DNA from 3 places in the Microbacterium alcoholitolerans genome. Region 1 is predicted to be linked to each of the others. Evidence: predicted binding sites of a transcription regulator. Region 1 holds the regulator's gene; each other region holds the start of a gene.
The links. The regulator HrcA, encoded in region 1, represses chaperone genes, less so after heat shock. The targets are predictions, from matches to a motif close to TTNGCACTCGNNNNNNNCGAGTGCNAA.
Positions count from the first base shown of each region.

Region 2: a site for HrcA is predicted at 2,525-2,551, ahead of groES (co-chaperone GroES). Genes of this name have one in related genera too.
Region 3: a site for HrcA is predicted at 5,275-5,301, ahead of groL (chaperonin GroEL). Genes of this name have one in related genera too.

Region 1 is NZ_JBNTKD010000001.1:215,164-222,193, forward strand. It holds gene lepA (translation elongation factor 4) at 72-1,922, shown strand; gene ACQUSX_RS01050 (DUF1990 domain-containing protein) at 1,966-2,616, shown strand; gene hemW (radical SAM family heme chaperone HemW) at 2,630-3,850, shown strand; gene hrcA (heat-inducible transcriptional repressor HrcA) at 3,955-4,998, shown strand; gene dnaJ (molecular chaperone DnaJ) at 5,048-6,157, shown strand; gene ACQUSX_RS01070 (16S rRNA (uracil(1498)-N(3))-methyltransferase) at 6,189-6,917, shown strand; gene ACQUSX_RS01075 (HIT domain-containing protein) at 6,942-7,030, shown strand, end outside.
Region 2 is NZ_JBNTKD010000001.1:1,278,061-1,285,090, reverse strand. It holds gene ACQUSX_RS06160 (hypothetical protein) at 1-60, shown strand, start outside; gene ACQUSX_RS06155 (hypothetical protein) at 64-1,224, shown strand; gene ACQUSX_RS06150 (class I SAM-dependent methyltransferase) at 1,225-2,508, opposite strand; gene groES (co-chaperone GroES) at 2,636-2,932, shown strand; gene ACQUSX_RS06140 (hypothetical protein) at 3,131-4,360, shown strand; gene ACQUSX_RS06135 (hypothetical protein) at 4,473-4,697, shown strand; gene ACQUSX_RS06130 (dynamin family protein) at 4,726-6,600, shown strand; gene ACQUSX_RS06125 (GTPase) at 6,597-7,030, shown strand, end outside.
Region 3 is NZ_JBNTKD010000001.1:2,883,291-2,890,320, forward strand. It holds gene ACQUSX_RS13975 (DsbA family protein) at 1-429, shown strand, start outside; tRNA gene ACQUSX_RS13980 (tRNA-Thr) at 487-559, shown strand; gene ACQUSX_RS13985 (SOS response-associated peptidase family protein) at 563-1,219, opposite strand; gene ACQUSX_RS13990 (DMT family transporter) at 1,282-2,220, shown strand; gene ACQUSX_RS13995 (nitroreductase family protein) at 2,221-2,835, opposite strand; gene msrB (peptide-methionine (R)-S-oxide reductase MsrB) at 2,832-3,233, opposite strand; gene ACQUSX_RS14005 (DUF2332 family protein) at 3,285-4,277, shown strand; gene ACQUSX_RS14010 (DUF3263 domain-containing protein) at 4,287-4,544, shown strand; gene ACQUSX_RS14015 (LytR C-terminal domain-containing protein) at 4,622-5,209, shown strand; gene groL (chaperonin GroEL) at 5,338-6,954, shown strand.

The DNA of each region.
Region 1 (7,030 bases):
CACGCGAATGGGGGATTAGGCCACCCTGAACGTAGACTTGTCGGAACCCTTTCGGACGCACCAAGGACCACATGTCACCCCGCGCTCTCACTCCGCTGTCTCCCGCCGCGACACCGGCCACGCAGATCCGTAACTTCTGCATCATCGCCCACATCGATCACGGCAAGTCGACGCTTGCCGATCGGATGCTGCAGATCACCGGATCGGTGTCCGATCGTGACATGCGGGCCCAGTACCTGGACCGCATGGACATCGAGCGCGAGCGCGGCATCACGATCAAGAGCCAGGCGGTGCGGATGCCCTGGTCGATCGACGACGAGACCTTCGCGCTCAACATGATCGACACCCCTGGCCACGTCGACTTCACCTACGAGGTGTCCCGCTCGCTCGCGGCCTGCGAGGGCGCCATCCTGCTGGTCGACGCCGCGCAGGGCATCGAGGCCCAGACGCTCGCGAACCTGTATCTCGCACTCGAGAACGACCTGCACATCATCCCGGTGCTGAACAAGATCGACCTGCCGGCGGCAGACCCCGACAAGTTCGCCAAGGAGCTCGCCGACCTCATCGGCGGCAAGCCCGAGGACGTGCTGCGCGTGTCGGGCAAGACCGGCCTGGGCGTGGAGGGCCTGCTCGATCGGATCGTCGAGGAGATCCCCGCTCCTGTGGGCGATCCCGACGCTCCCGCCCGCGCAATGATCTTCGACTCGGTGTACGACTCGTACCGCGGCGTCGTGACGTACGTGCGCATGGTCGACGGTCGGCTCAGCCCGCGTGAGCGGATTCAGATGATGTCGACGAAGGCCATGCACGACCTGCTCGAGATCGGTGTGTCGAGTCCGGAGCCCATTCCGTCGAAGGGCCTGGGAGTCGGCGAGGTCGGCTACCTGATCACCGGTGTGAAGGATGTGCGCCAGTCGAAGGTCGGCGATACGATCACGACCGCCCGCGGCGCCGCGTCCGAAGCCCTTCCGGGCTACACGGATCCCAAGCCGATGGTGTTCTCCGGCATCTACCCGATCGACGGCAGCGACTACGCCGACCTTCGCGAGGCGCTCGACAAGCTGAAGCTCTCGGATGCCTCGCTGCAGTACGAGCCGGAGACCTCCGTGGCACTCGGCTTCGGCTTCCGCTGTGGCTTCCTCGGTCTGCTGCATCTCGAGATCATCACCGAGCGGCTCTCACGCGAATTCGGCCTGGACCTCATCACCACGGCCCCGAGCGTGATCTACGAGGTCACCACCGACACCGGCGAGACGGTCACCGTGACGAACCCGAGCGAGTACCCCGACGGTCGCGTGGCATCCGTTGCCGAACCCATGGTGAAGGCGGCGATCCTGCTGCCCAAGGACTACGTCGGCGCGGTCATGGAACTGTGCCAGTCGCGCCGCGGATCGCTGCTGGGCATGGAGTACTTCAGCGAGGAGCGGGTCGAGCTGCGCTACATGATGCCGCTCGGCGAGATCGTGTTCGACTTCTTCGACCACCTCAAGTCGAAGACGCAGGGATACGCGTCGCTGGACTACGAGCCGGCCGGCGTGCAGACCGCGGATCTGGTGAAGGTCGACGTGCTGCTGCAGGGCGACAAGGTCGACGCGTTCAGCGCCATCGTGCACCGTGAGAAGGCGTACGCGTACGGCACGCTGATGACCGAGCGGCTGCGCAAGCTCATCCCTCGACAGAACTTCGAGGTGCCGATCCAGGCCGCCATCGGCGCTCGCATCATCGCGCGTGAGACCATCCGCGCGCTCCGCAAGGACGTGCTCGCCAAGTGCTACGGCGGTGACATCAGCCGCAAGCGCAAGCTGCTTGAGAAGCAGAAGGAAGGCAAGAAGCGGATGAAGATGGTCGGACGCGTCGAGGTTCCGCAGGAGGCGTTCATCGCCGCGCTGTCGGGTGATGTCGAGGGCAAGGAAAAGAAGTAGGGAGCAGGCGATCATCCAGGTTCGCCTGGGTAGTCTGGAAATCATGCGTCGCGGGACATTCCGAGAAGGCACGGTCGACTATGCAGCGGTCGGGGCCACCCATGCCCCGGACCTGATGCAGTATCCGCCGGAGCGCAGCATCCCCGCCGAGGAGTCCTGGCGCATCGGCAGCGGTGAGGAGCGGTTCCGCACGGCGGCCGAGGCGCTTCTGTCCTGGACGGCGCAGCGTGCCGCCGGTCTCGAGCTCTCGGACGTGCGCCCCGCGGCCGGCACGGCGTACACCGGCATCAGCTTCGACGCGGAGGGCGCTCCGATCGCCCCGAACCGCAGCGAGCCCGAACAGCGCTTCGACGCCGAGGGCACCCCCTTCGCCGCACCCGGCATGACCCTGCGACTTCGCGGGCGGGTCAAGGGCATGCGCGCCGACGGCGAGCTGCGGGTCATCTCGGTCACCGAGGAGCGCCGTCATGTCGGCTTCGTGCTCGGCACCGTGGGAGGATCCGTCGTCAGCGGCGAGGAGTCGTTCGACGTGCAGTGGCGCGAGGACACCGACGAGGTCTGGTTCACCGTGCGCGCCTTCGATGCGCCGGCGTCGTTGGCCTACCGTCTGCCCGGCATGGTGCGCCGTCGCCGTCGTGAGCTGTTCGCCCGCTATCTGCGGGCGATCTCCCCGCTGTACGCGACGCCCATCTGATGGCGGCGATCTGATGGCCGGAGCGCTCCCGCTGGGTGATCCGGCGCCCGCCGACGGCCGGCTTCCCTCCGAACTCGGCGTGGATCCGGCCGTGCCGTTCTCGGCGTACCTGCACGTGCCGTTCTGCCGGGTGCGCTGCGGGTACTGCGATTTCAACACGTACACCGCGACCGAGCTGCACGGCGCCAGACAGGATCAATACGCCGACACGCTGATTCGTGAGATCGAGCTCGCCCGCGAAGTGCTCGCCGCGAAGGGGCCGCTGCGTCCGCTCGACACGGTCTTCTTCGGCGGCGGCACTCCCACACTGCTGCCGGCAGGCGAGCTCGGGCGGATGCTCCACGCCGCGGTGGCTGCCTTCGGCATCCGCGACGGCGCCGAGGTGACCGTTGAGGCGAACCCCGACACCGTGACCGACGAGGTCGTGCGGACGCTGGTGGATGCCGGCGTGAACCGGCTGTCGATCGGGATGCAGTCCGCTGTGCCGCACGTGCTCGCGGCGCTTGATCGAACTCATCGTCCGGAGAACGTCCGCACGGCTGTTCACGCGGCGCGCGATGCGGGGCTCGATGTCAGCGTCGACTTGATCTACGGCGCGCCGGGGGAGTCGCTCGCCGACTGGGCGCAGTCGCTCGACGCGGCCCTCGAGCTGGAACCGGATCACATCTCGGCCTACGCGCTCATCATCGAGGACGGCACGAAGCTCGCCCGTCAGATCCGCCGTGGCGAGGTGCCGGCGCCAGACGACGACCTTCAGGCCGAGATGTACGAGCTGGCCGACGAGCGGCTCGCCGCCGCGGGCTTCGACTGGTACGAGGTCAGCAACTGGGCCAGCTCGCCAGAGCAGGCCTCCCGGCACAACCTCGCCTACTGGCGCGGCTCGGACTGGTGGGGCTTCGGCCCCGGCGCGCACAGCCACGTCGCCGGCCTGCGCTGGTGGAACGTCAAGCACCCCGCGGCGTACGCGCAGCGCCTCAGCACGGGCGATTCTCCCGCCGCCGGACGCGAGCAGCCCGACGAAGAGGCGCGCACCCTCGAGCGGGTGCTGCTGCAGACACGCGTCGCCGAGGGCATGCCGATCGCCGACATCGCCGAGAGCCACCGCCCGCGCGTCGCGGAGCTCATCTCGGACGGGCTCGTCGACCCGGCATCCGCTCTGCGCGACAAGCGCGTGCGCCTCACCCTGCGCGGGCGACTGCTGGCGGATGCCGTCGTGCGCGCGCTCACGGACTGATCGGCGCTCACGGACTGATCGGCGCTCCGCTCTGCTGAGACACCCTGTCAAGGCGAGCGGGTAGGATTGGCACTCGACAGGTACGAGTGCCAGCGGGAGGGACGATGGTCACAGAGCGAGGGCTTGAGGTGCTCCGCGCGATCGTGCAGGACTACGTCGCGACCCGCGAGCCGGTCGGCAGCAAGTCGATCGTCGAGCGGCACGCCTTCGGCGTCTCCGCCGCGACCATCCGCAACGACATGGCGCTGCTCGAGGACGAGGATCTCATCGTCGCGCCGCACACCTCGTCCGGCCGGGTGCCGACCGACAAGGGCTACCGCGTCTTCGTCAATCATCTCGCGCAGCTGCGCCCGCTCTCGAGCGGCCAGCGCAGCGCCATCGAGTCCTTCCTGGGCGCACCGAGCGATCTCGACGACCTGATGGCGCGGACCGTGCGGGTGCTCACCCAGCTCACCGGACAGGTCGCGCTCGCCCAGTACCCCTCGTTCGCCCGTGCGAGCATCACGCACGTCGAGCTCGTCGCTCTCGCGCCCAACCGGATGCTCGTGATCCTGGTCACCGACGCGGGCGGTGTCTCGCAGCGCATCGCGCCGCTTCCGATCGACCTCGATGAGGCCGACGTCGCCGTGCTCCGTGCGCAGCTGCTGTCGCTCATCGTCGGGCGCGCGGTGGGGGACGCCTCGGAGCGGATGCAGTCGCTGAGCGGGCCGGAGGCCGATCCGCCCGGGGTCCGCCTGCAGCCTGCGCTCAGCGCGCTGGCCGGGGTGATCGCCGAGGAGCTCGCCGAGTTCCGTCAGGAGCGCCTGGTCATGGCGGGCGCTGCGACACTCGCCCGTCGCGAACACGACTTCCGCGGCAGCATCCATCCGCTGCTCGAGGCGATCGAGGAGCAGGTGACCCTGCTTCGGCTGATGAGCGAGATGGTGACCGACGAGCAGGGGCTGGCCACCAGCATCGGCACCGAGAACGCTCCGTTCGGGCTCGGCGAGGCCTCCATCGTCGCCAGCAACTACGCCGCGCCCGGCGGCACAGCGCGGGTCGGGGTCATGGGCCCGACGCGCATGGACTACCCGAGCAACCTCGCAGCTGCGCGGGCCGTCGCCCGCTACCTGTCGCGGATGCTCGAAGAGGACGAGGCCGCCCGCTGAGGCCGGCCGACGCAATTGCAATCACGCACGCACACGCAGAAAGGTGATCGTGGCGGACCATTATGAGATTCTCGGGGTGTCCCGGGACGCCTCGCAGGACGAGATCAAGAAGGCCTACCGCAAGCTGGCGCGCCAGCTGCATCCGGATGTGAACCCCGGTGAGGACGCCTCCGAGCGATTCAAGCTCGTCACGCACGCCTATGACGTGCTCAGCGACGAGGACTCCCGTCGCCGCTACGACATGGGCGGAGACGCAGGCGGCGGCTTCGGTGGCGGTTTCGGCGGCTTCGGCGACATCTTCGAGACGTTCTTCGGCGCCGCCGGCGGCGGTCGCGGAGCGCGCCCGCGCTCGCGCCGAGAGCGCGGACAGGATGCCCTGGTCCGCATCAACCTCGACCTCGGCGACGTCGTCTTCGGCGTGCACCGCGATATCGAGGTCGACACGGCCGTGCTCTGCGAGACCTGCGAGGGCAGCTGCTGCCAGCCCGGAACCTCTCCGGTCACCTGCGACGTGTGCGGCGGAAGCGGGCACGTGCAGCGTCAGGTCCGCAGCCTGCTCGGCAACGTCGTCACGACGCAGCCCTGTGGCAGCTGCGAGGGCTTCGGCACCACGATTCCGTACCCGTGCGGCACCTGCGCCGGCCAGGGGCGCGTGCGCTCTCGCCGCACCGTGGCGCTCGACATCCCGGCCGGCGTCGAGACCGGACTGCGTCTGCAGCTGCCGGGCTCCGGCGAGGTCGGCCGCGCAGGCGGACCGAACGGCGACCTGTACGTCGAGATCTCGGTGGCGCCCCATCCCGTGTTCAGCCGCGAGGGGGACGACCTGCTCGCGACGCTGGACGTCTCGATGACGGATGCCATCCTCGGCACAACCACGACCATCGACGGACTCGACGGCACGGTCGACCTCGAGCTGCGACCCGGCGTGCAGTCCGGTGACGTGCTCACGATCGGCGGGCGCGGAATCACCCCGCTGCGCGGCAGCCAGCGCGGCGATCTGCGGGTCGGCGTGCAGGTCGTCACCCCGACCAAGCTCGACTCCGCGCAGCGCAGGCTGATCGAAGACTTCGCGAAGAAGGCGAAGGCCCCGGCTCCGAAGCTGGCGCAGTTCCAGCAGGGGCTGTTCTCGAAGCTGCGCGACCGCTTCCGCAACCACTGACACATCCTCCGCACCCGTCGATCGGATCGCCATGGCCCTGCACTTCATTGTCCCGACCTGCTCCGACCTCGAGGCGGGCGAGCTGCTGACGCTCACCGGCGCCGAGGCGAAGCACGCCTCCGTCGTGCGGCGGGTGCGGGTGGGCGAGGCGGTGACGATCGGCGACGGCTCCGGCGTCTGGCTGGAGGGCACCGTCGAGGACGTCTCGGCGGCGCAGGTCTCGGTGCGCGTCACCGAGCGGGTGATGCAGGAGCAGCCGCGGACCCGAATCGTGCTCGCGCAGGCGCTGGCCAAGGGCGATCGCGATGAGCTCGCCGTGCAGGCCGCCTGCGAGCTCGGGGTCGACGAGATCGTGCCGTGGCAGGCCGCGCGAAGCATCTCGCGCTGGGAGGGTCCGAAGGCCGAGAAGGGCCGAGAGCGCTGGGCGACGATCGTTCGAGAGGCGGCCAAGCAGTCGCATCGTGCCTGGGTGCCGTCGGTCACCGAGGTGGTCACCACCGCCCAGCTCGCGACGCGCACCAGCACGCAGCGGATGCTGGTGCTCGATCCCACCGCGACGAATCGGCTCTCGGGCATCCAGGCCGACGACCGCGACATCCTGCTCGTGGTGGGACCGGAGGGCGGCATCAGCCCCGAGGAGCTGCAGAGGTTGTCGGATGCCGGCGCCGAGCGCGTCCGCCTCGGTGACACGGTGCTGCGCACCTCCACGGCGGGACCGGCGGCGATCGCGGTGCTCTCCGGCATCCTCGGCCGCTGGTAGTCCCCGGTAAGTAAGCTGGTACCCATGACCGAGCCCTCGATCTTCACGCGCATCCTGAACGGGGAGATCCCCGGTGAGTTCCTCGCCCGCACCGACCGGGTCTTCGCGATCCG
Region 2 (7,030 bases), 1.1 Mb from region 1:
ACTCTGTTCAGCACGGGGTGGCTGATCTGGGCGATGATGCAGTTCGAGAGGCTGGGGTGACGGATGCCGGACAGCGCGGACGGCTCACGACGACGTGAGCTGCAGCGGCGGGCCTATGCGCCCGGTGGTGGATTGACGGATGCTGAAGCTGCCGAGCTGCAGGCGCTGACCGACCGCGCCGGTGCGCGTCGACGCGAGCTGCAGCGGCGGGCATACGCTCCCGGTGGCGGGCTCACGGATGCGGAAGCCGAGGAACTGCGGGCGCTCTGCACCCCCGATGTCGTGCCAGCTCCGGTGGGCTCCGTGAACCCGTCCGAGAGCCCGTCCGAGGGGCCGGCCGAAGAGCGAGCCGACCCCGTTCCGAATGAGTCCCCGGGCGTGTCCGAAGACCCGGCCCCGGATCCCGACACCACAGATCCGGCCCCGGACCCCACGAACCCGGCCGACTCCCGGCCGACGCGCAGATGGCTCGCTCCACTCGCGGCAGCCGTCGCTCTGCTGCTGGGATTCGGCGCCGGCTGGCTGGCTTTCGGCCGCGACGACGGTCTCTCGATGACCGCGGAGCAGCGCGACACCTGGGTGCAGCTGGAGGGAGCGAACGATTACGACTCCGGCTCGGTCGAACTGATCGGCGCGCAGTACGGCGTGGACGCCTGGCATGCGACCAAGCAGGAGGGCGCGCACGAATGCCTGGTTCTCACCGGCGGAGAGCGCCGCCCGCAGGCGAACTGCCTGCGGGCCGACCGCGAGCGCAACCCGTACGACCTGCAGATGTCGACGAGTCTCGAGAAGGACGGCGACACGATCTCGATCTGGGCGATGCTCACCGAGGACGCGAAGGGCGACGCCGTCGTGATCATGCAGCGGCAGAACACGAGCGAGGGGTGGGACTGGCGATCGGCGTACTCCGAGGAGGAGCTCCCGATCGCGGAGTTCCTCGATGCCTCCGGATACGACGGGAATTCGCTGCAGCTTCTCGGCTACGACGGCGACCTGCCGGTCTGGCTGCATCAGTACGACCGGACGTGCCTCATCGTGGCGAGCGCCACCGAGTTGATCGCCGAGGCCTGCGGCGAGCTCGACGCGACGGCGAACATCGACCTCGCGTTGCCCGGCAGCATCTACAGCGTGCGCTGGACCGACATGCGCGGGCCCTCGCTGACGATCATCAGGGATGCGGCGGTGACGTCGATCGACGACAGGACCGGTGAGGTCGTCGACTGATCACACCCGGTCGGCGAGGATCGCCACCCGCCCCGCGGCCGTGCGCGCGAGGATCAGTGTCGCCTCGCCTGAGCCCTTCAGCGTGAGCTTCTTGCGGAATGCCGCAGGATCGACATCCATCCCGCGCTTCTTGATCTCGAGCCGTCCGATGCCGCCCGCGCGAAGCGCCGCGTTGATCGCCTTCACGTGCGCCGGCATCGTCTCGCGCACCCGGAACGACTGCACGAACGGGCAGGTCAGCGCAGCATCCCCCGTCAGGTAGGCGATCTGCTCGTCGAGCATCCCGGCATCCAGCATCCGCGCCACTTCGCCGATCAGCCGGGCGCGGATGACCGCGCCGTCCGGCTCGTGCAGGAAGGCGCCGAGCTCGCGGACCGGTGCGTCCTCGACGTCCGCCGGCGCGGTCAGCTCGTGCGTCTCGCCGTCGCGCACCACGAGCGCGGCACGTCGGATGCCCTCGCGCGCAAGCGCGCCGCTCCACAGCACCAGCTCGACGACGCTCCCGTCGGCGCTGACCCACTGCGCCTCGACGTCGTCCGGGATCAGGTCGCGGTCCAGGCCCGGCCCGAGCTTGATGCCGGTCGGATGCTGTCGCGCGACCTCGAAGCACCAGTCCAGCGACGGCGACCAGTCGGATGCCGATGTCCGGCGCGTCTCGGAGTGCCCGGCGGTGCGCCGGGCGGGATCCAGCCAGATCGCCGAGCGCTCTGCGGCATCCGAGCCTGTACCCGCGCCGCGGGAATGTGCGCTTCCCGCGGACGAATCGGCAGAAACTGTCCGCGCGAAGCGCACTTCTCCGCGGCTGGCGCTCATGAACTCCTCGGCGGTGCCATGCTGCACCGAGGCATCGCCGCCGAACGGAGCCAGGTTGTACGCGGCGATCGCGGCGGTGACCTCGTCGGCATCCACGGCCTGCACGCGCAGACCGGCGCCCGCGAAGGCGAGGCTGTCGCCGCCGATGCCGCAGCCGAGGTCTGAGACGTGAGTGATGCCAGCCTGCCGCATGCGTCCGGCGTGCAGCGCCGCGACATTCAACCGGGTGGCCTGTTCCAGGCCTGCGCGAGTGAACAGCATCCGCTGGGAGAACTCGCCGAACTTGGCCCGCGCCTTCACCCGCAGGCGCGCCTGTCCGACGACAGCCGAGACGAGGTCGGGGGAGTGGCCGGCCGCCCGCAGCCGCGACACCGTCTTCGCGACGTCGGCAGTCGATGAGATCGCGCCGGCCTCGTCGAGCAGCCGGAGGCCCTCGGGCGTGAGCATGGCGGTGAGCTCAGACATCTCCACCCGTCAAGCCTAAGCGCTGGCACTCGCATTGCGTGAGTGCCAGCCATCGGCATACACTGGAGTTAGCACCCTCGGCATGAGAGTGCTAACAGTCTTCTGAACTCAGTCACGAAAGAAGAGGTACACCGTGTCGGTTTCCATCAAGCCGCTCGAGGACCGCATCGTCATCCAGCAGGTCGAGGCAGAGCAGACCACCGCAAGCGGTCTGGTCATCCCCGACACCGCGAAGGAGAAGCCCCAGGAGGGCGAGGTCGTGGCCGTGGGCCCCGGCCGCATCGACGACAACGGCAACCGCGTTCCGCTGGATGTCGCCGTGGGCGACCGCGTGCTCTACAGCAAGTACGGCGGCACCGAGGTGAAGTTCGGTGCTGATGAGTACCTCGTGCTCTCGGCGCGCGACGTCCTGGCGGTCGTCGTCCGCTGACGCGTTCTGTTTCGAGAAGACCCGGTTGCCTCGGCAACCGGGTCTTCTTCTGTTTCCCCTATCGACCCCCATCCGCCCCCTATCGATCCCCGGTGCGGCGCCGACAACCCTCGGGACGACCCCCGATGCCGCTCTCGCGGCGAAGTCGCACACTCTTATCAAGCGCCAATTGGCACTCACGATGAAGGGGAATCAATCATGGCTTCGGAAGACAACGTCAACGTTCTCGGCACCCAGCTGAATCTCGGCCTCGATGTCGATGATTCGGGCAACGACTACTCTGACACGAACTCCAACAACGACTTCCTGTCGAACAACGATGTCGATGTCGATGACTCGGGGAACGACAACTCGGATCACAACTCGCACAACGACAACTCGGACAACTCGACGACCGACAATTCGGACAACTCCGACCACTCGGACAACCAGTCGAACAACGACTTCCTGTCGAACAACGACACCGACGTCCGTGACTCGGGCAACGACAACTCCGACAACTCGGACAACTCCGACAACTCGGACAACTCGGATAACTCGGACCACTCGGTGCACGACTCGGGCAACCAGACGCTGTACGACCACTCGATCAACACGGGCATCCGCCAGTACGACACCGGCATGGGTGATCTCAACATCGGTCTCGGCGGCGCCGGCGGCAGCAGCATGATGTCGGGCATGGGCGGCATGGGCCGTCTCGACCTCAACCTCGACGTGCGCAGCACGATCAACGACCAGTCCGTCAGCCAGAACATCTCGACGGCCTCCGGCAGCGGCGGCGCCGCGATCGCAGTCGGCGGAGACGCAGACGGTGGCTGGGGAGGGCCGGCGTTCTCGGGCGCAGGCGGCGGTGACACCGGTGACGGCGGCGCAGGCGGTGACGGCGGCGCAGGCGGTGGTGGCGACGGCGGGGACGGCATCCTCGGCAGCGGCGGAGACGGAGGCGCCGGCGATGGCGGTGCAGCGGGTGCCGGTGGGGGCTCCGGCGCCGGCGGCGGTGCCGGCTCGCTCGCCGGCGGCGGCAACGCCAACGGCGGATCGACCGGCGACGCAGGCGCGATGGGCGGAGGCGCGTACGGCGGCAACGTCAGCCAGTACTTCGGCCAGAGCAGCAACATCGCCTCGGGTGACAACTCGATCGCAGCCGGCGGCGACGTCGACGTCCGCAACATCGACACCGACATCTCGGTCGGGGACATCTCGATCGGGAACACGTGGAACACCGACTCCTTCAACGACGACTTCTCCGACAACTGGCGGATCAACGACTCGTTCCAGGACAACTCGGACAACTCCGACAACTGGAGCGTGAACGACTCGTTCCAGGACAACTCGTTCAACCCCGACCTGGACGTGGACGTCGACGTGGACAACTCCAACGTCGGCAGCCCGTTCGGAGACGCGAACGAGACCGACGTCGACTTCTGAGACTGACACGTCTGGGGACTGACGAAGTCGAAACACCTGCCCGGCCGTCCACTCTGGTGGACGGCCGGGCACACCACTAGAATCCTCAATCAACCGACCCGGGGCGAGAGCGATGTCTGACGCACACGAAGCTGTACCGGCTGACGACGGCATGCCGGATGCCGCGTGGTCCGACGGCGCGCTCTTCGACCCGCTCTCGACTGACGCCTTCAGCCAAGAGCTCGCGAACATCGACGAGTCGGATTGGGATGTGGACGCGGACCTCCTGTGGGGCGAGGACGCGACCGGCGAAGTCGAACCGGGCGGCGAAGCCCCCGGGTTCGACTTCTTCGGCTGAACACCACCCGGACGCAAGAGGGGGACTCGTGCCGGCGCAACGCAGCAACGCAGAGAATCAGATCGTCGATGTCATCCAGAACGTCGGCGATCTCGCCGCGTCAGCGGGCAGGCAGGATCTCGCCGTCCGGCTGGCCAACACGCGCGAGAGGCTGGGCGATCCCTCGATCCGGGTGATCGTCGTCGGCGAGTTCAAGCAGGGCAAGAGCAAGCTCATCAATGCGCTGGTGAACGCGCCGGCGTGCCCCGTCGACGATGACATAGCGACCAGCGTGCCCACCACCGTCGGCTACGCCGACACGCCCTCCGCATGGGTGATCGAGCGACCCGCCGAAGCCGGCGCCGAACCGCTGCGGCGCGAGATCCCGATCGACAGGCTCGCCGACTTCGTCTCCGAGCGGGGCAACCCCGGCAACGAGCGCGGTGTGCTCGCCGCCGAGGTGCTGCTGCCTCGGGAGATCCTGCGGGGCGGACTGAAGCTGGTGGACTCGCCGGGGGTCGGCGGCTTGGACTCCTCCAACTCGCTCGCCACACTCGCGGCGCTCTCATCCGCGCACGCCGTGCTGCTCGTGTCGGATGCCTCGCAGGAGTACACCCAGCCGGAGGTGCAGTTCCTGCAGCATGCGATGCGGATCTCGCCGAACGTCGCGGCCGTCCTCGCCAAGACCGATCTGTACCCCGAATGGCGCCGCATCGAGCAGATCGATCGCGGGCACTTGGAAGGGCATGATGACGTGCCGATCTTCTCGGTGTCGAGCGATCTGCGCCTGCTCGCGGCCGAACTGCAGGACCGCACTCTCAACGACGAGTCCGGCTTCCCCGCGCTCGTGGCGCACCTTCGCCGGGAGGTGCTCGGGCGAGCCGAGATCATCCATGAGCGCAGCGCGGTGCACGAGCTCACCTCTGTCGTCGATCAGCTCGAGATGTCGCTGCACGCCGAGCTGAACGCGCTGGTGAATCCCGAGGACACGCCGCGCATGATCGCCGAGCTCGAGAGCGCCAAGGAGAAGGCGGATGAGTTCCGTGGGCGCTCGGCGCGCTGGCAGGTGCTGCTGACCGACGGCATCGCCGACCTCGTCGCCGACATGGAGCACGACGTGCGCGACAGGCTGCGCAAGGTGCAGCGCGAGGCAGAGCGGGCGATCGATGACGGCGACCCTGGCCCGATCTGGGACCAGATCAGGGAGTGGCTCGATCAGCGGGTGACCGCCGCCGTATCGGAGACCTTCGTGTGGACGGATGAGCGCTCACGGTGGCTGGCTGAGGAGGTCGCCGAGCTGTTCAGCCAGGACGAATCCGACATCCCGATCCACGATGTGTCGGACATCGACGGCGTGCTCGATCCGGTGGACGGCATCTCGGGGCTGGATGCCGGTCAGCTCAGCGCCGGGGAGAAGATCTACATCGGCGTGCGCGGATCGTACGGCGGCGTGCTGATGGTCGGCCTCGCCACGGGGCTCATCGGCATGGCGCTGATCAACCCGCTGTCGCTGCTGGCCGGTGTGCTCGTGGGTCGTCGCGCCTACCGCGAGGACATGGGCAACCGGCTCAACCGGCGGCAGCAGGAGGCGAAGATCATCGTGCGCAAGTACATCGATGAGGTGACCTTCCAGGTCGGCAAGCAGCTCAAGGATCGACTGCGGATGGTGCAGCGCGCCACGCGCGACCACTTCGGCTCTCTCGCCGAGGAGCTGCACAGCTCGCTTGCCGATGCGCTGCAGCGGGCCAAGCAGGCGGCCACCGGCTACACCGCCACGCGGGACCAGAGAGTGGTCATGCTGAGGAACCGGATCGCCGAGCTCGAGCGGGTGCGCAAGGCGATCCCTGCACTTCCGCCGGCGCCCGTCCGCGCGCTGCCGGCCGGCGCACCGGGCGCGGCGATCGGCACGAAGGCGGCGTCATGACGGCGACGGTGATCGCCGAGACCGAGGATCTGCTGCGCACGGCACGCAGCGCATATGTGGGAGATCGCGACGCAACGGCGGTGATCGACCAGCTCGAGGTGCGGCTGCACGAGCCGCTGCGCCTGGCACTTGCGGGCATGGTCAAGGCGGGCAAGTCGACGCTGATGAACGCGCTGCTCGGAGAGCGGATCGCCGCCACCGACACCGCTGAGTGCACCCGCGTGGTCACCTGGTACCGCTACTCGCCGACGCCGAGGATCAGCGTGCATCTGCGAGACAGAACCACGACGAGGATGCCGATCAGACGCGACAGCGGTCTGCTCGTGTTCGATCTCGGCGGACGCACCGCCGAGGAGATCGAATGGATCGACGTCGGCTGGCCGCTGGACGGGCTGTCCTCGCTCATCCTCATCGACACACCGGGCATCGC
Region 3 (7,030 bases), 2.7 Mb from region 1:
GCGTGCGTCGCGACCTACTCGCCGGATCAGTTCTACGACTACAACCACGAGCTGCTCACCGACCAGCCTGCCATCGACAGCAACGGTCGCACGGACGTCCAGCTCGCAGACCTCGCCGTCGCCGTCGGCGTCGGCGACGCCAAGAAGGTGCGCTCGTGCATCGAGGGCCAGGACTTCGTGACCTGGGCGAAGGATGCCACCGCGCGCGCTCTGGAAGGTCCTCTTCCGGGCTCCAAGGACCTGAAGCTCAACAACGAGGCTCTGATCGTGGTCGGCGGCAAGGCGTACGTAGGCGCGATGGACGATCCGGCCGAGTTCTCGCAGTTCGTGCTCACAACGGCCAGTGACGAGTACTACGGTGCGACCCAGCCGACGCCGACGCCCACGCCGGTCGTCACCGAGAACGCGACCACCGCACCCGCGTCCTGACTCGCTGCGCGGGGCACCTTCTCGTCCTCGCTATGCTTGTGACGGTCCAGATGGTCCGCCGACTTGGCGCAATTGGTAGCGCACCGTACTTGTAATACGGGGGTTACGGGTTCGAGTCCCGTAGTCGGCTCAGTCAGAACAGTCGCCCGGCATCCTCCGGCGGGCTGTCTCCGCTCTCCGGCGCGACACGGATCAGCTCGTTGATCGGCACGGCTGCCGCGATCGCCGCGTCGATCAGCGCGCCTCCGGCCTGCGGAGTGGCCAGCCATTCCTCCGCGAAGCCCGGGTTGATGAGCAACGGCATCCGATCGTGGATGTGGTCCAGGTGTGCGGCGGCGGGCTGCATCACGATGCTGTAGCACGTGTAGTCCGTGCCGTCGGCGGCGCGGCCCGGGCGGGTGACGGCGGCGATTCCGAGGAGCCCGTCCTCGGGCGCGGTGTACTCATGCCAGATTCGTGCGGGCTTCGTCATCTCCCGCCAGTACGACACGGGGACGATCGCGCGCGAGGGCAGCGCCCCCTTCGTCGCGGCAAGCCGCTCGGAACGCGTGTTGATCGATGCGAAGCTCGCCGGCGCGCCGTTCACCAGATACCCCCACCACGCCGGCTCCCAGCTCGAGACGCCGGTGATGAGCGGATTCAGGTTCCGCAGGTTCTTGCCCGTGGGGCGCAGGATCTCCCCGTCGTTTCCGGCGGCCCAGGAGCGCAGGCCATCGAGCACCGCGGCGTCGATGACCTCCTGGTATTCGCGGTCATCGAACCGAGGATCCAACCCGTAGCTCGCGCACATGTGCCCAGCGTAGTAAGACGCACGGACATCGCGGCGACCCGGCCTCGGGTAGCGTTGCCAGGATGACCGGAACGCGCTCTCTGCCGACATGGATCGCGCTCGGCGGAGCCGTCTCCATCGGAGTGATGACCGCCGTGCAGGCGCGCATCAACGGAGTGCTCGGAGTGCGGATCGACGACGGGATCGTCGCAGGGCTCATCTCTTTCGTCGTCGGTCTCGTCTTCCTGATCGTGGTCGTGCCCTTCCTGCCGTCGGCCCGCGCAGGAGCGCGGCGGCTGTTCACGGGCATCCGATCGCGCACGATCCCGTTCTGGATGCTGCTCGGCGGCACCTGCGGCGCCCTCACCGTCTCGACCCAGGGGCTCGTCGCGGGCGTGCTCGGGGTCTCGCTGTTCACCGTCGGCGTCGTCGCAGGCCAGACGCTGCACGCACTGCTGCTCGACCGCATCGGCTTCGGTCCGTCCGGCGTCGTCGCCGTGACCCGCGGCCGCGTCATCGGAGGCGCACTCGCGCTCGTCGCGGTCGCCATCTCGCTCGGCGGCGACGTGCTGGCCAGCGCGCCGCTGTGGCTTCTCCTGCTGCCCTTTCTCGCCGGTGCCGGCATCGCCTGGCAGTCCGGCGCCAACGGGCGCCTGGCGCGGACTGTCGCGTCACCGATCTCGGCGACGCTGATGAGCTTCATCGCGGGCACACTGGCGCTGCTCGTGGCCGCCGGCATCAGTGTCGCAGCGCAGGGGACGCCACAGGCCCTTCCGACCGAACCCTGGCTGTACATCGGCGGTCTGCTCGGATTCTGCTACATCCTGCTCGGCGCGTGGCTGGTGGCGCACACCGGGGTGCTGCTGCTGGGACTCGGCAGCGTGCTCGGGCAATTGATCACCTCGATCGCGATCGACCTGATCTGGCCGGTCGACGCAGCGCCCGCGCTGTGGCAGCTGATCGCCATGATCCTCATCGCGGTGGCATCCGTCATCGTCGCCCTGCCGCGCCGACGCCGCTGATCAGCCCTTCTTCTTCCGCTTCTTCTCGCGCTTCTCGGCCTTCGCCGCCTTCAGCTCCTCCTCGGAGTTCAGCGCCTTCGGCTCGGGCATCCGACTGAGCAGCGAATCGGCGTCCACGGGCCTGCGTCGACCCGCGTCCTTTCCGGCCGGCTTGCCGCCGACGTACAGCCAGCCCAGCAGCTCTTCGTTCTTCTTCAGTCCGTGCGCCTTCGCCACGGCCTTCGCGCGGGTGAGTCCGCCGGTGCGCCAGATGACGCCCCATCCGGCCTCGTCCAGCAGCAGACTGAGCGTGTGCGCGACGCCGGAGGCCACGGCTTCCTGCTCCCAGCGCGGCACCTTCTCGCTCTTGCGATACGAGGCCACGATCGCGATCAGCAGCGAGGCGCGCAACGGCTTGGTCGAGGGCTTGTCGTCGCCGGTCGCCTTCGCCATCGCCGCGCCGAGCACCAGCCGGTCGTCGCCGCGCAGCTCGATCAGCCGCCATGGGCACAGCGAGGAGTGGTCGGCGACGCGACCGGCAGCCTCGATCAGCGGCAGAAGCTGCTCGCGCGTGGGCGCATCCTCGGTGACCTTCGACCATGACCGCCGGCGAAGAACCGCCTCGATGGCGCTCACTTGTCAGGAGTGAACGTCAGCGCGAGTGAGTTCATGCAATAGCGGTCGCCGGTGGGCGTGCCGAATCCGTCGGGGAAGACATGGCCAAGATGGGAGCCGCAGGCGGCGCAGCGCACCTCCGTGCGGACCATGCCGAGGGTGCGGTCCTCGATGAGCTCGACCGCCTCGGGGCGCACCGACTCGTAGAAGCTCGGCCAGCCGCATCCGGAGTCGAACTTCGTCCCGCTCTGGAACAGCTCGGCGCCGCAGGCACCGCAGTTGTAGAGGCCGGAGCGCTCCTCGTCCAGCAGTTCGCCGGTCCATGGGCGCTCGGTCGCGGCGGTGCGCAGCACCGCGTACTGGTCATCGCCGAGTTCGCTCCGCCACTCGGCATCCGTCTTGTTCACGCTGTACGACATGCCTCCATTGTCTCGCCTTTCGGCGCCGTCGGGGTCGGCGACAATGGAGGGATGACGGATGCCGTGCGCGAGCGCTTCGATCGATTCGCCCGCGAAGAGGCGCCCGGCCGCAGCGAGATGTACGCCTCATGGGCGGAGGGCATCGCCGGGGATGCCGAGATGCAGCGGATGCTGGAGCGGATCGGCCCCCAGCACCGCCAGCCCCCGCTGGTGTTCGCCGTCAGTCGCGTCCTCGGCGCCCCGCTGGGATCGTACGCAGATTGGAGGGCGTTCGCACTGTCGAACGCCGATGCGCTGGTTGCGGAATGCGAGCGCCGGACGGTGCAGACCAACGAGCCTCTGCGGCTCGCCGCACTGCTGCCAGCGCTGAGCCGGATCGAAGGGCCGATCGCCCTGCTCGAGATCGGGGCGGCGGCCGGGCTCTGCCTGTACCCCGATCGGTACTCCTATCGCTTCGTCGATGAGCACGGCGAGCTGCGACGCGCTCTTGATCCGGTGGACGGCGCCTCCGAGGTCATGCTGACGAGCACGGTCCGCGGCCTGCTGCCGCCGCTGCGGATGCCGGAGATCGTGTGGCGGGCCGGCATCGACCTCGCGCCGATCGACGTGCGCGATGCTGCCCAGCGCTCGTGGCTGGAGGCGCTGATCTGGCCGGGGGAGACCGAGCGTACGGCTCGCATCGCCGCGGCGGCCGGGATCGTCGTCGCCGACGCGCCGCTGCTGCTGACCGGAGACGCGGATGCCAGGCTCGACGAGCTGGTGGCATCCGCTCCACGCGATGCGACGCTCGTCATCACGACGCCGGGAGTGCTGGTGTATCTTCCACGTCCAGCGCGACTGGCGCTGATCGATCGCATCCGCGCACTCGATGCGCGCTGGATCACGATCGATCAGCCCGGGCTGCACGATGCGTGGCAGCCGGCACCCGCGCCGGGGGAGATCAGCGGCTCGGTCGTGGCACTCGACGGCCGGGTGTGCGCCGTCGCCGATCCGTTGGGGCGGTGGTGGGAGTGGCGCGGCGGCGCGAGCCCGGATGCCGCGTAGCCTGAGGCCATGCTCGGAGAACTCTCTGATCGCGACCGCGCGATCCTGACGCTGGAGGCGGCATGGCCGCGGCACGGCGGCATGAAGGAGGAGACCATCCGCGCGCAGCTGGGCATGAGCCCGGCGCGGTACTACCAGCTGCTCGGGCGTCTCATCGAGACCGAGGAGGCTCTGGAGTTCGACCCGCTGCTCGTGCGGCGCCTTCGCCGCATCCGCGACGCACGTGGCGCGCAGCGCACGGCGCGAATGCGGGGCTTCGTCGGCTGACGCGCGCTGCGGCCGATCTGCACAGCGGAGGGTGTGCTCCGTGCGGATTCACGGAATGCGCCCGCTAGCATCGAGGGGTGTCAAAGCCCCCCAACGACCGTTTCGACGACATCCCCCGCGCAACCGGACGCGTCGGCGCTCACCGCGCCGAGCAGCCCGGCATGAACGGACTGGTCGTGCTGCTCTGGTCGGCCGCCGCCGCGCTCGTGCTGATCGTCGGCGGGATCTTCGTGTCGCTGGTGATGATGGATCGCATCTCGCTGACGGGGGAGCCGACACCGGCCCCCGTGCAGACGCAGGGCGTCGAGGCGAAGATCGACACCTCGTACCGCGTGCTCCTCCTCAACGCGACCCCGCAGAGCGGACTGGTCGCAACGACGCGCGAGGAGCTGCTCGCGCAGGGCTGGGCCGGCGACGCGGTGTTCGGCAGCGAAGGCTCCACCCAGGAGTTCGAGAAGACCACCGTGTTCTACGTCGATGAGGCGGATGAGGCGGCGGCCCTCGGCGTGGCTGAGGTGCTCGGCGGCGCCGAGGTGCAGCAGAGCGACTTCTACGCGGACCTCAATGACACCGAGCTGCCCCAGTTGACAGTGGTGATCGGTCTCGACCGCGCACCGGGAGCGACACCGCAGGGTGAGGACGGCGAGGACGCCCCGGTGGAGTGATCCGCCCTCGGCGAACTGCGGTCGGCCGCGGCTTGCACTCTCATGGGTCGAGTGCCAGACTGGGTTTAGCACTCGAATGCTCTGAGTGCTAATTCCCATCGCCTACGTCCGGGAGGGACGAAAGACTCATGGCAAAGATCATCGCTTTCGATGAGGAGGCCCGCCGTGGCCTCGAGCGCGGCCTGAACATCCTGGCCGACGCCGTCAAGGTGACGCTCGGCCCGCGCGGTCGCAACGTCGTGCTCGAGAAGAAGTGGGGTGCCCCCACGATCACGAACGACGGTGTCTCGATCGCCAAGGAGATCGAGCTCGACGACGCGTACGAGAAGATCGGCGCGGAGCTCGTCAAGGAGGTCGCCAAGAAGACCGACGACGTCGCCGGTGACGGAACCACCACCGCGACCGTCCTCGCTCAGGCACTGGTCCGCGAGGGCCTGCGCAACGTCGCAGCCGGCGCCGACCCCATCTCGCTCAAGCGCGGTATCGAGAAGGCTGTCGCGGCCATCACCGCCGACCTGCTCAGCAGCGCCAAGGAGATCGACTCCAAGGAGCAGATCGCGGCCACCGCGTCCATCTCCGCCGCTGACCCCGAGATCGGCGAGCTCATCGCCGAGGCGATCGACAAGGTCGGCAAGGAAGGCGTCGTCACCGTCGAGGAGTCGCAGACCTTCGGCACCGAGCTCGAGCTCACCGAGGGCATGCGCTTCGACAAGGGCTACCTGAACCCGTACTTCGTCACGGACCCGGAGCGCCAGGAGGCGGTCTTCGAGGACCCGTACATCCTCATCGCCAACCAGAAGATCGGCAACATCAAGGACCTGCTGCCGATCGTCGACAAGGTGATCCAGGACGGCAAGGAACTGGTCATCATCGCCGAGGACGTCGAGGGCGAGGCTCTCGCGACGCTCGTGCTGAACAAGATCCGCGGCATCTTCAAGTCGGTCGCCGTCAAGGCTCCCGGCTTCGGTGACCGTCGCAAGGCGCAGCTGCAGGACATCGCGATCCTGACCGGCGGCCAGGTCATCACCGAAGAGGTCGGCCTCAAGCTCGAGAACACCACGCTCGACCTGCTCGGCCGCGCACGCAAGGTCATCGTCACCAAGGACGAGACCACCATCGTCGAGGGCGCCGGCGAGGCATCCACGATCGAGGGTCGCGTGACCCAGATCCGTCGCGAGATCGACAACACCGACAGCGACTACGACCGCGAGAAGCTCCAGGAGCGCCTCGCCAAGCTCGCCGGCGGCGTCGCCGTCATCAAGGCGGGTGCGGCCACCGAGGTCGAGCTCAAGGAGCGCAAGCACCGCATCGAGGACGCCGTCCGCAACGCGAAGGCAGCGGTCGAAGAGGGCATCGTCCCCGGTGGTGGCGTCGCGCTCATCCAGTCGGCCAAGGCACTCGAGGGCCTCGAGCTCCAGGGTGACGAGGCGACCGGCGCGAACATCGTCCGCGTCGCTCTCGAGGCTCCGCTGAAGCAGATCGCCATCAACGCCGGCCTCGAGGCAGGCGTCGTCGCTCACAAGGTCGCCGAGCTCCCCGCGGGCCACGGCCTGAACGCGGCCACCGGCGAGTACGGCGACATGTTCGCACAGGGCATCATCGACCCGGCCAAGGTCACCCGCTCGGCGCTGCAGAACGCAGCCTCGATCGCAGCCCTGTTCCTCACCACCGAGGCCGTCGTGGCTGACAAGCCCGAGAAGGCTCCGGCCATGCCGGCCGACCCGTCGGGCGGCATGGACTTCTGACGCGCGAGGACTCAATGGCGCGAAGCGGCGTTGAGTCCGAGTCGGGTCAAGGTTGAGCGAGCACCGCGAAGCGGAG